2 regions of the Clostridium thermosuccinogenes genome follow, and region 1 is predicted to be linked to the other one. Evidence: a T-box and tRNA genes for the amino acid it is inferred to sense, from the RefSeq annotation. Region 1 holds a T-box; the other holds one or more tRNA genes.

The links. The T-box of region 1 lies ahead of leuS (leucine--tRNA ligase). A T-box ahead of a tRNA ligase gene usually reads a tRNA of that ligase, here a tRNA-Leu.
Region 2: it has a tRNA-Leu gene. The T-box ahead of leuS (leucine--tRNA ligase) is inferred to sense a tRNA for this amino acid. The anticodon was not compared.

Annotation. Positions count from the first base shown of each region.
Region 1 is NZ_CP021850.1:25,537-33,206, forward strand. It holds gene CDO33_RS00110 (TrpB-like pyridoxal phosphate-dependent enzyme) at 1-6, shown strand, start outside; gene CDO33_RS00115 (DUF2284 domain-containing protein) at 53-559, shown strand; gene leuS (leucine--tRNA ligase) at 862-3,309, opposite strand; T-box leader at 3,352-3,606, opposite strand; gene CDO33_RS00125 (polysaccharide deacetylase family protein) at 3,787-4,794, shown strand; gene CDO33_RS00130 (shikimate kinase) at 4,990-5,553, opposite strand; gene CDO33_RS00135 (hypothetical protein) at 5,702-5,938, shown strand; gene CDO33_RS00140 (gluconokinase) at 6,103-7,617, shown strand.
Region 2 is NZ_CP021850.1:1,841,484-1,849,153, reverse strand. It holds gene CDO33_RS08150 (LCP family protein) at 1-778, opposite strand, end outside; gene CDO33_RS08145 (LL-diaminopimelate aminotransferase) at 1,098-2,333, opposite strand; gene dapF (diaminopimelate epimerase) at 2,392-3,225, opposite strand; gene CDO33_RS08135 (GtrA family protein) at 3,502-3,966, shown strand; gene CDO33_RS08130 (hypothetical protein) at 4,528-5,316, shown strand; tRNA gene CDO33_RS08125 (tRNA-Tyr) at 5,417-5,501, opposite strand; tRNA gene CDO33_RS08120 (tRNA-Thr) at 5,505-5,580, opposite strand; tRNA gene CDO33_RS08115 (tRNA-Leu) at 5,785-5,868, shown strand; gene CDO33_RS08110 (zinc ribbon domain-containing protein) at 5,930-6,349, shown strand; gene recO (DNA repair protein RecO) at 6,386-7,162, opposite strand; gene CDO33_RS08100 (YqzL family protein) at 7,184-7,324, opposite strand; gene era (GTPase Era) at 7,462-7,670, opposite strand, start outside.

The DNA of each region.
Region 1 (7,670 bases):
ATATAATTTACCCAGAAAATCATTTGATTCTTATGATTCTTAGGGGGAAATTATGGAGGAACAATATTATATCGACAGAGCTTTGGAACTGGGAGCAGATCACGCGGTCGCCTTCAGTATTGGTGATATTGAATTTGATTCCCGGACAATATTAAAGTGCATGTTCGGTTGCGGGGATTGGGGCAAAGGCCATACATGCCCTTCAAGGCCAGGTTCGCTCAAACCGTGGGAGTATGAGCAGGTGTTTAAGAGATATTCGTGGGGCATCATTATACACTCTACCAGCAAGAAAGTTTCCCAGGAGGTTTCCTTCCAGATTGAAAGGGAGGCGTTTCTGAACGGGAAATACATGGCCTTTTCGCTGAGCGACTGTGCTATATGCTCCGAATGCATGGGGCTTAAGGGAAAGGAATGCGCCAATCCGATAAAGGCAAGGCCGGCGTTTCACAGCGTAGGGATTGACGTGTTCAAGACGGTCAGAAAATTCGGTCTTCCTATTGAAACATTAAAAGACAAGGATCAGGAGCAGAACTGGTACTCGGCGGTCTTTATAGAATGACATCAAGTACTGCCCTGTATGAAATCTTGGCACATAAAGAAAATGCGGCATTATAAAGAGAAAGCTATATTGTTCACAAAGCTTTGGAGTTGCTAAAAATTATTGTTTTTGACTGCAGGATTTCATTTTGCAATCAGTTTTCCAGGTAAAATTTCATATCGCGTATAACCTTAACTAAAAACCTCCTATGACGGTTTTATAAATCCCGCTATAGGAGGTTTCATTTATTTTTGCTTCATTGTTTTATCCGGAAAAGGCGGTGTTCTATTGACGTCAAACCTCTTCCGGATGCATATTGGCTTTTATTTCGCAACTATGTTGACCAGCCTGTTCTTTACTACGATTACCTTCTTGATCTCTTTGCCGTCTATAAACGGTTTTATTTTTTCATCAGCCAGAGCTATTTTTTCAACCTCACTGTTGTCGGCATTTGACGGTACGTCTGCCTTGCTTCTTACAGTCCCGTTGACTTGTATTGCAATTTCTATCGTGTCCTTGACCAGGGCATTTTTGTCCCACTCCGGCCATTTCTGGTTGAATATTGAGTATTCATAACCCAGTTGCTCCCACATTTCTTCCGCAAAGTGAGGGGCAAAGGGTGCCAGGAGCCTTATAAGGTCTGCTATAACTTCTTCCATAAACTTGAGGTTTTTCTGCGGTACGTCGGAATCATATTTGTAAAGGGCGTTTACCAGCTCCATCATTCTGGATATTGCCGTGTTAAACTGGAACTTATCGGCATCCTCCGTTACGCCTCTTATTGCAAAATGCCTAGCATAATTTAATTCTTTTTCAAAAGAGGCTATGTCATTTCGTCCGGCATCGCCTTTTATCTCATTAAACCTTTCTACGAGCCTTTCAACCCTGCTCACAAACCTTGCTATAGCCTTGATTCCATCATCATTCCAGGGACCGCCTTCAGTATAGTTGAAGCCGAACATCAGGTACAGCCTGAACACATCGGAGCCATACTTGCTTACATAATCATCGGGTGAAATGATGTTACCCTTGGATTTGCTCATTCTGTTCCCATCAGGCCCGAGGATGATTCCTTGATGTGTCAGGGATTTAAAAGGTTCGTCAAATTTGAGGTAGCCGAGATCCCTCAAAGCTTTTGTTATGAACCTTGCGTACAAGAGATGCATTGCTGCATGCTCCGGTCCTCCTATATATTTGTCTACCGGCAGCATTTTATTAATCCATTCCGGATTAAAGGGTTCCTTACTGTTTTTATTGTCCGGATACCTCAGGTAATACCACGACGAGCATACGAAAGTATCCAGCGTATCGGGATCTCTCTTTGCCGGAGCTCCGCATTTCGGGCAGGTGGTATTCATAAACTCCTGGCTCTTCTTTAATGGGGACTCGCCGTCGGGAGTAAATTCCACGTTATATGGAAGCAATACGGGGAGATCCTCTTCCGGAACAGGTACAATGCCGCAGTGCTCGCAATGTATCACAGGTATGGGAGCGCCCCAATATCTCTGTCTGGACACGAGCCAATCCCTCAACCTGTAGTTGATCTTCAGGGAACCTTTTCCGTCCTTCTCCAGCTTCTCAACTATCTTCTTCCTCGCATCCTCGGATTTTACTCCGTCGAATTCCTCACTGTTCACAAGTACTCCATATTCCGTGAAAGGAAGCTTGTCGTCAACGCCTTCAGCCCCTTTAATAACGCGCTTGATAGGCAAGTTGTACTTGGTTGCAAATTCATAGTCCCTTTCGTCGTGGGCAGGCACCGCCATAACGCATCCTGTGCCATAGCTGGCAAGCACGTAGTCCGCAATCCATATGGGGACTTTTTCTCCGGTTATGGGGTGTACGGCGTAAGCTCCGGTGAATACTCCGGTTTTTTCCTTGACGGTAGACATTCTTTCGATCTCCGTCTGCTTTTTAGCATACTCCCTGTATTCCTCGACTTTTGCCCTGCACTCCGGAGTGGTTATAACATCCACCAGATCATGCTCCGGGGCCAATACAACATAAGTTACGCCATACAGAGTGTCGGCTCTCGTGGTGAAAACCTTAAAGCTTTGGTCACTGCCGCTGACCTTGAATTCAATTTCTGCTCCCTCGGACCTTCCTATCCAGTTTATCTGGATCTTCTTGGTTTTTTCCGGCCAGTCCAGCTCATCCAGCTTTTCTATCAGTTCATCGGCATATGCTGTTATCTTGAAAAACCACTGGGTAAGATTTTTTTTGGTTACTTCCGTACCGCACCTCTCGCAGGAGCTATCCACCACCTGCTCATTGGCAAGAACTGTCTGGCACTTGGGGCACCAATTGACAGGGGCATTCTTCCTGTAAGCCAGTCCGGCTTCATACAGTTTCAGAAACAGCCATTGAGTCCATTTGTAGTAATCGGGAAGGCAGGTAACGATCTCATAGTCCCAGTCAAAGGAGGCTCCCATTTCCCTTAGCTGCCTTTCCATGGTTTCAATATTTTGAAGGGTTGAATCTTTGGGATGTATCCCTGTCTTTATGGCATAGTTTTCCGCAGGCAGACCGAAAGCATCAAAGCCCATAGGCTGAAAAACTTCATAACCCTGCATCCTCTTTAACCGCGCCCATGAATCGCTGGGGCCATAATTATACCAATGGCCTACGTGAAGCTTTGCTCCGGAAGGGTATGAAAACATCTCAAGACAATACAGCTTCTTGTCTATGTTTTCCGGATGAAACTTATACAGCTTGGTCTCTTCCCATTTCTTTTGCCATTTTCTATCGATGTCTGCTGAATATGGCATAATATCACTCCTTTATGTCTGCTAAACATTAAAAAAACCGCCTCAGCAAGAGACGGGGTAATTTCCGCGGTACCACTCTAGTTAGCTTCCTTTATAAGAAAGCTCCCTCTGTGAACGGCATCGGTGAAATGTAAGCTTTACAAATACCGTTCCTTTCTGTAACGGGAAAACCCGGCTTACCCTAATTATTCAGGCAGCAACTCCAGGGTGAGTTCAAAGGCGTGTTACTGCCGGCTCGCACCTTCCCCGGCTCTCTGAGAGTTCCGCTAACCTTTTACTAATCCCCTTCATAGTCTTTAAACTATACTTTTGAAAATATTATCACAAAATAAGAGTATTTTCAAGCCGTTTGTTTATCAAGTATTGACATGGCCGGCTGATTTTATTCCGATAAGTGTCATTGCTTCTGTAATGCATTTGTAATATACTGAAATCAGCGGTATTTTTATGTTCTATTATTCCGTATTTGGGGGGATAGCTTTGTTTCAGGAACATCCGGGAGTAAAACCGTCCATGAGCTTTTTTCTTATTATCATACCAGTTTTACTAGCAATTATTCCGGTGCTTGCCGCCTTCAGCCTTCTTCAGGAAAACCGCACATCTAATGAACAGAGAGTATCAGCCTTGGAAGAAGAAATACAAAGGCTGGAAGAAGAGAGGGACAGCCTTAAGGAGAAAATATCTGCCCTGGAAAAGGAAGCTTCTGCCTTGAAAGAGGAAAATACAGGCTTCAGGCAGGATATTGAGGAAAAAGATTCTAAAATCGAACACCTGCAGGAAGAAAAGAAGGAATATGAAGATAGGCTGAAGGACATGGAAGAAAAATTGAAGCTCTATGGTGCGGCAGGGATCACAGAAAACAAAAATCAAAAGGTGGCTTATCTGACCTTTGATGACGGACCTTCGGAGAACACTGAAAAAGTTCTGGACATCCTCAGCAAATACAAGATAAAAGCGACTTTTTTTGTAGTAGGCAGGCAAAACATGCCGGAAAGATATAAGAGAATTTTAAAGGAAGGCCACGCAATCGGTAATCATACCTATTCCCATGATTACAGCAAGATATATTCATCCGTGGATGCTTTCTTTGAGGACTTTGATAAGCTAAACTCGCTGCTTGAAGCTTTTACCGGACAGACTACAGATATATTCAGGTTTCCCGGCGGCTCCCACAATACGGTGAGCAAATCGGCAGGAGGATCGGAGATCATTAAGGAAATTATAGAAGAGGCCTCAAAAAGAGGTTACAAATATTTTGACTGGAATGTGACGGCTTCGGATGCGACCTTGGCCGGAGGCATGGTACCTAAGGAAACGATTGTAAATAATGTGCTTTCCGGCACCAAGGGCAGGAAAAATATTATAGTCCTGATGCATGATGCCGGCAGCAAGGATACCACAGTGGAAGCTCTTCCCGAGATAATTGAAGGCTTGTCCGCCCAGGGTTACAAGTTCGGTGTTCTTTCAAAATATGTGCAGGGAATGTAAGTAAAACAAAAGTATATAACAGGCAAAAAAAGGGGTTAGTCTTTCGACTAACCATGTAAAGGGGGTCAAAATGTATTTTGTGAGGTCAGTATTATTTTTGACCCCTTTTTACCTCCTTATACATAAAAATATAAATTTTTTTAATTTAATAGTATGTGGACTTTCAGTCTGCTAGAGCAATCAAGACACTGATAATCAACTGAGCTTTTTAATTATCTCCTCCACTATCCTGCTTTTGTGTTTTCCCGCACAATGAATGGTGATATCGGCATACTTTTTATATAAAGGCACCCTTTCCTTATAAATGTCAAGAAGCGTCTGGCTTTCATTTCTTGCAATTCCACGGGTGGACATATTCTTTATCCTTTTGTCCAGATTCCTGTAATTAAGCTGCAGATAGATAATTTTACCGCGGCTTTTTAAGTGGTGCATTGCATTCCTGCTGTAAACCACACTGCCACCGGTGGCTATGACATGGTTTGTTGTGTCAAGGCTCATCACCGCAGCTTCCTCAATCTCCATAAAGGCTTTAAGGCCTTTTTCATTTAAAATATCCTGAAGGGAAGAACCCTCTCTTTCCCGGATGATATTGTCCGTATCGATAAAAGGCATTTCCAAGGTTTTTGAAAGCAGCATTCCGACAGTGGTTTTTCCAGCACCGGGCATACCGATCAGCACTATGTTGTTGTCATGCATGGATAAAATCACCTCATATCTTTCTGTCCAGTTGCAGGCATATCGCCCTGTATAAAAATTCATATATTAACCCTTGTCTGATAATAATATTATAGATGACAAGGTTGCAAATTGAAATACTTGAAGTCTTTATGCCATTATATTACAGCCGGCGGCTATTTTTAGCTGATGCCTATGCTGTTGATTTAAATATTGAGGAGGATTTGACACTATGAGTGAGCATGAAGAGAAGATTATAAATGCGGAAAATCTGAATATTGATGCGACCCTGGAGGATATATCCAAAAACCTTGGGAGGGGAGAAACCCTGATTCTTGATGTCGGCAACAATTATTTCAATCAGACGGACAGAATATATGACACGCTGGTGACGAGGGGATATGATGTCAAAAAATCATTCAAAAACGGAAGAAACCAGATAATCATACGAAGCGGAGACCAAAGGTAATATCTTATACTTCATTATTGTACTCAGAAATTATACTCAGAAGATACTTCTGGGTTTTTTTCTTTATTAAGCAATATTTGCATTAAAAAGAGGCAATTAGTGCCATATTACGACTATAAAATGATATATAATAATATATATCAACATCAGATTGGGGTTTTGGTATGTACGAATGCTTCATCGGCCTGGATATAGGAACTTCAAGCGTCCGGGCTGTCATGTTTGATAACAAAGGCTTTCAGATAGGCATTGAAAGCATCGAGTACTCTATAATAAGCGATACCGACGGATGGGCTGAGCTTGACCCGGAACTTATATTCAACTCCAGCCTTAAGGTGATAAAGGACTGCATCGGTAAATCAGAATCAGGAAAGAGCTGTATCGCCGGCATAGGCATAAGCTGCCAGATGCATAGCCTTATGGCTGTAGACAGCGAAGGGACCCCTCTTACCAGGTTGATTACATGGATGGATACGAGGGCAGATAAGGAAGCTAAGCTTATATCGGAACGCTTTAATGCGGAAGACCTCTACTTTAGGACAGGATGCAGGGTCCAGCATCCTATGTATCCTCTGAGCAAGCTTTTGTGGCTTAAAAACAACGCTCCGGATATTTTTAAAAAGGCTTATAAGTTTATAACAATAAAGGAGTACATAATTTATAAGCTGTATAACCAATTTGTGGTGGATTATACCCTTGCATCAAGCCAGGGGTACTGCAATGTATACAGCCACCAGTGGGACAGGGATATGGTAGAGGGCATCCTGGACTTAAGCACCGACAGATTCAGTGATATAGTTGAGTGTACATATGCATTAAAAGGTATGAAACCCGAATATGCCGGAGCAATGGGAATTGATGCCGATACTCCTGTGATTATAGGCTCCGGAGACGGAATAATGGCAAACCTGGGGTGTGGAGTTTATGATGACACCTCCATGTCATCAACAATAGGCACCAGTGGTGCGATACGCATATCGGCAGACAAACCGCTGTTGGATCCTCAGCAGCGAACGTGGTGCTATTCCTTTACGGAGGATTTGTGGGTGTCGGGGGGCGCGATCAACAACGGAGGGATAGTGCTTAAATGGTTGAAGGAGCAGTTCAGGGATCAATTCGAGCATGATGCCGGACTCTATAACGAAAGCATATATAAGCTGTTTGACAGGTTTGCAGACGAAATCAAGCCGGGCAGCGACGGCCTTATTTTTCTTCCATATCTCACCGGGGAGAGAAGCCCCGACTGGAATGCCGGTGTCCGGGGAATGATGTACGGCCTTGGCCTTTCTCACGGAAGGAAGCACATCATCCGGGCAGCGATGGAAGGAATAATGTACAGAATGTACTCAGTGTATGAGGTGATATCGGGATTAAGGGACAGCGCTGTACATATAAGGGCGAATGGTGGATATGCCAAGTCCGATGTCTGGCTTAAGATGCAGGCGGACATTTTCAACAAGGAAATACTGGTGTCGGGAGTGGAAGAGGCATCAGCTCTTGGGGCGGCCTATTTATGCATGCTGGCTTTAGGAGAGGTCCGGGATATCAAAAAGCTCCTCCCGGGCATGCAGCCAAAAAAGGTCATCGCTCCATCACCGGAGAACCATGAGATATATGCAAAGGCTTATAAATCCGCGAAAGAGCTATATCAGAATGTAACCCAAGGCATGCTGAAGTAAGGCAAGTGGAAAAGATGGATGGCTAGACTACCTTGGCTTATGTCCTTGGTATA
Region 2 (7,670 bases), 1.8 Mb from region 1:
TGATCTTCGCTTTTTGCGCAATCAGCGCCTTAATCAACTGCTGCTGGGCACTTATACGGTCAATATCCCCATTGATATACCCGACCCCTTTCCTGTTTCCTTTTCTGTACCTTACAAACTGAATCGCTTTTTCACCATCCAGAACCTGGCGGCCTTTTTTCAAGTGTATATGCAGGTTTTGCTGGGGGTCATCATAATCCATATCAAAGGGCACTTCCATCTCAACACCACCCAATACATCTATCACCTTTTTAAAGCCTTTGAAATCAAGCGTTATATAATAGGGTATGGAAAGACCGGTGATTTCTTCAACCTTGTCCATAATCATCCGCTCCCCACCCATTCCTATCAAAGCGTTAATTTTTGTGTATTTACCCCTTGCCCGTACTCTCGTGTCCCGTGCCACAGATAGCAGATTCAAGTTTCCATTATCGGTATTGAGATTTGCCAGTATAATAACATCTGACCTTTCCCCATATTCATCCAGTCCTAAAATGAGCACATTTACATGGTCGTACACAGCCGGACCAGGATCGAGCGTATCCCCCTTTTGCGGCATGAAAAAAGGAATGCCGGTATTGCTATCAGTATTCTTCCTGACTGTTTCAGAATGCTGATTTCTTTCATACTTAACCTGTTCATTCCTGAGGGGGTTGTCTTTTCCGCTATCCTGGTTTCCCATCGTTTTATTGATAATGGAAAGCGCATATATACCCTCTATAAAAAATCCTGTTATAATAAATGCACAAACCAAAAAGATATATCTACGTGTTTTCATGGTTCTCCTCTTAAATGCTCTCTAATAGTAACTGGTTGATCATTCTTTAGCTATAAAATAAGATTTGCCGCATGTTCCTGCCATAAGCACGGAGCTCTTTCAAAAAATCACATTCATTCAAAGCAAAAGCTAAATGTACTATTTAAACCTATCCGTTTTTAGCGGCAAATTTTAAAGCAATACTTTGATAAGTCACCCATATAATTATTATGTAGTTTTGAAATTAGATGGATACTGGAACAATAAATCGCAATTGGAATAAAAAAACTTGGATGCATTTCATACACCCAAGTTTTCATATGCTTTATTTGATTTCCTGCTAAATTTTTAATTTTGTTCTGAATCTTTCCACAGCTTCTTCCGTGTTCTCTCTGCTTCCAAAAGCCGTCAGCCTGAAGTATCCTTCTCCGCTGGGGCCAAATCCTACTCCCGGAGTTCCCACAACATTTATTTCCTTCAGCAGCTTGTCAAAAAATGCCCAAGAGTCCATTCCCTTCGGTGTTTTCAACCATATATAAGGGGAATTTACTCCTCCGAAAACCTGAATGCCTATACTTTGCAGTCCTTCCCGGATTATCCTGGCATTTTCCATATAATAGCCGATCAGCTCCTTAACTTGCTGCTGACCTTCTTCTGAATATACAGCTTCCGCACCCCTCTGCACTATATAGGAAACTCCGTTGAATTTGGTGGCCTGCCTTCTGTACCACATCCTGTTGAGGGAGCATGCCTCTCCCGAAGCGGTATATGCAGTTACCTCCTTTGGTATTACTGTGTAAGCACACCTCGTTCCTGTAAATCCCGCAGTTTTGGAAAAGCTCCTGAATTCTATCGCCACTTCCCTTGCCCCTTCCACTTCATATATGCTGTGGGGGACGTCCTTTTCATGTATAAATGCTTCGTAGGCAGAATCAAAAAGAATGATGGCCTTGTTTTTCCTTGCATAATCAACCCATGCTTTCAGCTGTTCTTTGGTTAGCGTCATACCTGTAGGGTTGTTGGGAAAACAGAGATATATCAAGTCAACCTTTTCTTTGGGAAGCTCCGGTATAAAGTTGTTTTCCGCCGTGCAGGAGAGATATACCACATTGCTCCATTTTCCATCGCTCCCAAGCGCTCCCGTTCTTCCGGCCATTACATTGCTGTCCACATATACCGGGTAAACCGGGTCTGTAACCGCAATTTTATTATTCACTCCAAACAGTTCCTGTATATTTGCCGTATCGCTTTTAGCACCGTCACTAACAAAAACTTCGTCCCTCTCCACTTTGATGCCGCGCTTTTTATAGTCTACTTCGATTATTTTCTCTATCAGAAAATCATAGCCTTCATATTCGGGGTACCCCTGGAAGGTTTCCACATGTCCCATTTCATCTACTGCTTTGTGCATCGCTTCTATGCTGGCTTGTGGCAGAGGTCGTGTTACATCCCCTATACCAAGCCTTATAATCTTAGCCTCCGGATGCTCGCTTTTGTAGGCATTTACCCTTTTTGCAATTTCAGCAAACAAATAGTTGCCGGGTAGCTTCAAATGATTTTCGTTAACTAATGCCATAAGATTCTCCTTCCACTTAATGATAATATATTACATTGGACTTATTCCGCTTCGTGAACTACAGGTCTATCTCACCGTCAAAAACCTTAACTGCAGGACCGGTCATGTAAACATGATTGTCTTCCTGTTTCCATTCGATCAGCAAATCTCCTCCCAAAAGCTTTATGGTAGCTTTTCTTTCACTGATGCCATTTAATACTGAAGCAACCAGTACCGCACACGCTCCTGTGCCGCAGGCCAGAGTTTCTCCGGCTCCTCTTTCCCAAACCCTCATTTTAAGAGTATTTCTATCTATCACCTGAACAAACTCAGCATTCACTTTTCTGGGGAAAAGGCTGTGGGTTTCCATCTTTGGACCATAAAAATGCAGGTCAAATTCGTCAACATCGGAAACATAGCTTACAGCATGGGGATTCCCCATGGATACGCTTGTTACATCAAAAACCCTGTCTCCAACTGTAACCGGTTCAGATATGAACCTGTCCTTAGCGCTGTTTACAGGTATCTTTGCAGGTTCCAGCACCGGTTCACCCATGTCAACCCGTACCATTTCGACCTTGCTGCCGGAAACCACCATGTCGAGTTCTTTAATTCCGGCCAGGGTTTCAATATTTATTCTGCTCTTATCAGTAAGTCCGTTATCGTAAACATACTTGCCCACACATCGTATAGCATTTCCACACATTTCAGCTTCTGAACCGTCGGAATTGAACATCCTCATTCTGAAATCCGCCTTGTCACTGGGGAGAATAAGCACAATACCGTCCGAGCCTATGCCGAAATGTCTGTCGCTTAAAAATCTTGCTGCTTTCGGGATATCATTTATTTCATAGTTGAGGCAATTTATGTAAATATAGTCATTGCCCAACCCTTGCATTTTTGTAAACCTCATCATGCACCTCCTAATGCAAATAGCAATTTATAACTTTTTGACATTAACTGTACAGTTATTGATATTTCAATATTTATACGGTTTACTACATGATACTGCACTCAATCAAACTTAAGCTTAATTGAAGGATTTGATTTTCATTCTTGCATTTCTCATGAATTATTATAACATATTATATGGATATGGCAATGAAATTTTGCAGTAATTAAGCACTTTGTTTAATTTACGAATAGGTTGTATAATAATTGATAGCAAAGGATAGGAGTGTACTATAAAATGACCACCGGTAAGAAAGGAAATATGTCAATACAGTCTTTTTCATTAAAATTTAAAGATCATAAGATAATAAAGCTGATACTGGACAAGGAAACACAAACCCAGCTCCTTCGCTATCTGATAAGCGGATTTACCGCCTTTGGAACCGAATACTTATTGTTTGCCACACTGTACTCCTATGCCGGCATATCTTCCGGCATTTCCAACTCCATAGCCATGGCTGCAGGGTTTATCATAAGCTTTACTTTAAACAGGAAATGGTCTTTCAAATCAAAGGAGAATTTAATAAAGCAGCTGTTGATGTTCGGAGCCCTGTTTGGAATCAATCTGTTCATATCCAATAACGCAATAAAAATTCTGTCGGGCACTTTCAGGATATCTCCCCTGTTTTCCAAGCTGATTATAATGTGCGCCATAGTTTTATGGAACTTTGTAATTTACAGGAAGTTGATTTACAGAAATTAGGTTTTGTAATACAGCCATACGTCAATCGAGCTTTTCCCTAATATTAAGTGAGATTATAATAATATAATAAAAAGCAAGATACAGCTCATTTTTGTCTAAAAATATAAAATTGATTTCAAATGTTTGATAGCCGGAGTCGAGGTAAGTATCTGTTGTTTTAAAACCAGGTACTTACGCACTGGTGGCTTGACTTACTTACGGACCATCTGGGAATATCACCTGATTTGCTTCTTTAGTTTGCCCACCAAGCATTCAAGCCTATGATGTGTGAGTTGGTCATAGAAGCCTATCAGGTGATCGTTATCGGCATAGTACTATACAGATGCTCACTGCTGAGCTTCTGACTTTCTTTGATTATGCAGCTTGCTATTTATACTTTATTGCTACATTCATCATCTTTGCATATTTCTTTTCAATAAATTAACAATTTTTTGACTTTATGTTGCATTTTACCTATTTTAATGTCATTATTATATGAAGATGTACGCAAATTCTTACTTCTCATAGGAATTATACTCATCAGAAATTATTCATAAGTTTATTCGAAAGGAGATATCTCTATTGATTAAAAAGAATATGTTTTTTATTTCTCTATACTTTATATCGATATTCTTTCTGTTTATAGGTTGTTCATCTTCTGGCATGAATAACAATATCAATGAGTCAATTGAAGCAAAAATAGTAGAGCCACCAATTACTCAAAAAGAATTTTACGATGCATTTACACTGCTCAATGATAAACTAACCGAAGAACAAAAAATCAATAGCTTAAATGTTCAAAAAGAGCTTTTTGAAACCGGTCCGATCCTATCACTTTATATGGATGGTGATGCCCAATATATTATTTCTTGGATTGATGGCGGTAAGATTTTGATATTCTTCAAAACAGAGAATTCAAAGATAAAACCTCTTTACATGAATGTAGCCCCGATAAAGGCGGTTAAGCTGCTGGGAGAATGTCCGGAAGGTGGAATACGTCTGGTGGAAGTAACATCATATGGTGCCAGTGCCTCTTACCAAAGAGAAAACGTAGAAGTTTTTGCGATAAACGGAGATAATGTAACATCCGTCTGGGATTATGATACTATGAAAGCCTATTCACATCCTGTTGAAGGAAAAAAACTTTTTGAATTCGTAATTGAAACCAGTTCGTTTAGATATTCTCCTTGGTATCAAACCAAGCCTGGATATGATGAAAAGGACATTATGAGAATCATAGTAAACGAAACCAAAGAGGTTATTCATACCTCTTCCGGCGATTTAAACAAAGTGGTTTCTACCAATAAAACAAACTCACAAAAAACATTCGTATGGGATAATTCTCAACTTAAATTCATTGAAAAAACGTAGCTTTCGCAAGCCACCTTTTTTAAGCAAATAACTTTTTAATCAAATAACAAAAGCCCGAATTTATCGGGCTTTTTTAGGCTAGATTTTGTAGCCATTTTTGTGGTGGGGAGAGATGGATTCGAACCATCGAAGTCAGTGACAACAGATTTACAGTCTGCCCCCTTTGGCCACTCGGGAATCTCCCCATATGGAGCTGGTGGACGGAATCGAACCCCCGACCTGCTGATTACAAGTCAGCTGCTCTACCTGCTGAGCTACACCAGCGTATATAATTGTCCTTGAGCGTTTCTGCGGTTGTTTTTCGCAACTGCTTAATTATATTAACATGAGTTTTAGCAAAATGTCAACACTTTATTATAATAATTTTTAAGAAAATTTTCTTAAAAATTTTATAAATTCGGTATTGACATAAATATAGTATGCTAGTATAATTGATAATGCGCTTGTGAGTTACAAGCCTTAAAACAAGCGGTCGTGGCGGAACTGGCAGACGCGTACGTTTGAGGGGCGTATGGTAATCCCGTATGGGTTCAAGTCCCATCGACCGCACCAGAGAAGAACTATTGAATAATCAGTAGTTCTTTTTTTGCATATACGGATATTTATTTCTCTCATGTATTTGCTTCGTACATGTAACCAAAAGAAAGGATGCCGCCGGGATATGTTTTTCATCGGAATCTTCGGGATAGATCAGGCAAGTAAGCCATCAGGCATGGCCAACAATGTAATATGCCCTGCCTGTGAAGCCCTTACCCGATTTGAGATAAGTAAAACCTATTCTTATTTTCATATATTCTTCATACCCGTCTTCAAATGGAATGTACGGTATTATGTCAAATCTGCCTGCTGCGGCAGCTTGTATGAGCTTGACCCTGTAATAGGCGCAGAATATGAGAAGGGCCGAAATCCTGAAATCCGGCAGGAACATTTGCGCCCTGTGAGCCAATATATGCCCTTTAAGGTATGCTCCCATTGCGGCGCCAGATTTGATTCCGGTTACAGCTTTTGCCCTTACTGCGGAAAAAAACTGTGATGCAAGTTTGAGGTCCATATCTTCCCCCAACCAACATCACAGGTTGATTGATCTCAGAAAATCCAGCTTTGTGTAATCATGCTCCAATCTTTCCCTAAGATATCTCCGGTTGATTATACCAAGCTCCCGGAGCACTTCGGGGGAAGTGCCAAACTTGAACAAGTCCCCTATATTCGCGTGCACTATATAGTATAAGGCTTTTGCTGTCCCTGTAGATATTTCCATAGCAGATTCGTCGGAAGGCTTGCACCTTCCGCAAACAAACCCGCATTTTTGAAAGCTGAAGGAAATACCGTCCAGGTTCTCACTTCCGCATTGAATACAGCCGTTAACATAAGGTGCATATCCAAGCATGGATAATAGACGAAGTTCAAAAATTCTGGTTACCAATTCCGGTGATTTTTGAGTTTTTGAAAGTATGTACAGGGTGTTCAGATAAAGCTGAAGCACCCTTGGTGACGGTTGATTTTCCTGTATTACGTCATTTATAATATCCGTAATATGCGCTGCATGAGTAAGTCTTACTATATCGTTGCGCAATTCATAAAATGGCTCAATTATATCACAGGTGTTAATAGAATAGATGTCACTGCCTTTAAACAGTATAAAGTCGCTGTAGCACAAAAGCTGTGTGCCTGCCGCCAGCCTGCTTTTAGGACGTTTTGATCCTTTAGCTGCCGCGGAGATCTTACCTTTGCTGTTGGAGAATATAGTGACAATTCTATCGGCTTCACCTGTATTGGTTTCCTTGATAACTATACCCTTTGTTCTTAAATAGCTCATCTTTTCTTCCCTGATTTCAGCATTTAACATGCTTGCTTCGATAGGACTAATCTATTTGCTTGCGGCAACCTCTTCTTTGGCAAGAGCATTGTTTTCCTGGATTTTGTCGTGGGCTTCAATTTCTTTATAAAATACATATGCATCTACACTGCCGGTTTTTTCAAAAGCACTCCATGCAAATTCCTTTAACATAAATGTGAATCCCCCTTTTTTGTCTTTTGTAATTTTTATCAGCTAATATTAGATTACACTAAAAAATATTTTGTATACTTGAAAATTTTATATATCTTCAAAGTTCACATATATGTTAAATGCGCATTAGGCAGTGCTTATTTTCTGTAGCCCAGCGTTTTCAACATGGCATCACTGTTTCTCCAGTCATCTTTTACCTTTACCCATAATCTCAGGTAAACTCTGGTTCCAAGGAACCTTTCTATATCTTCTCTTGACCGGCTTCCTATCTTCTTCAACATCCTGCCTTCCTTACCTATTATTATAGCTTTATGGCTTTCTTTTTCGCAATAAATGGTTGCGTCAA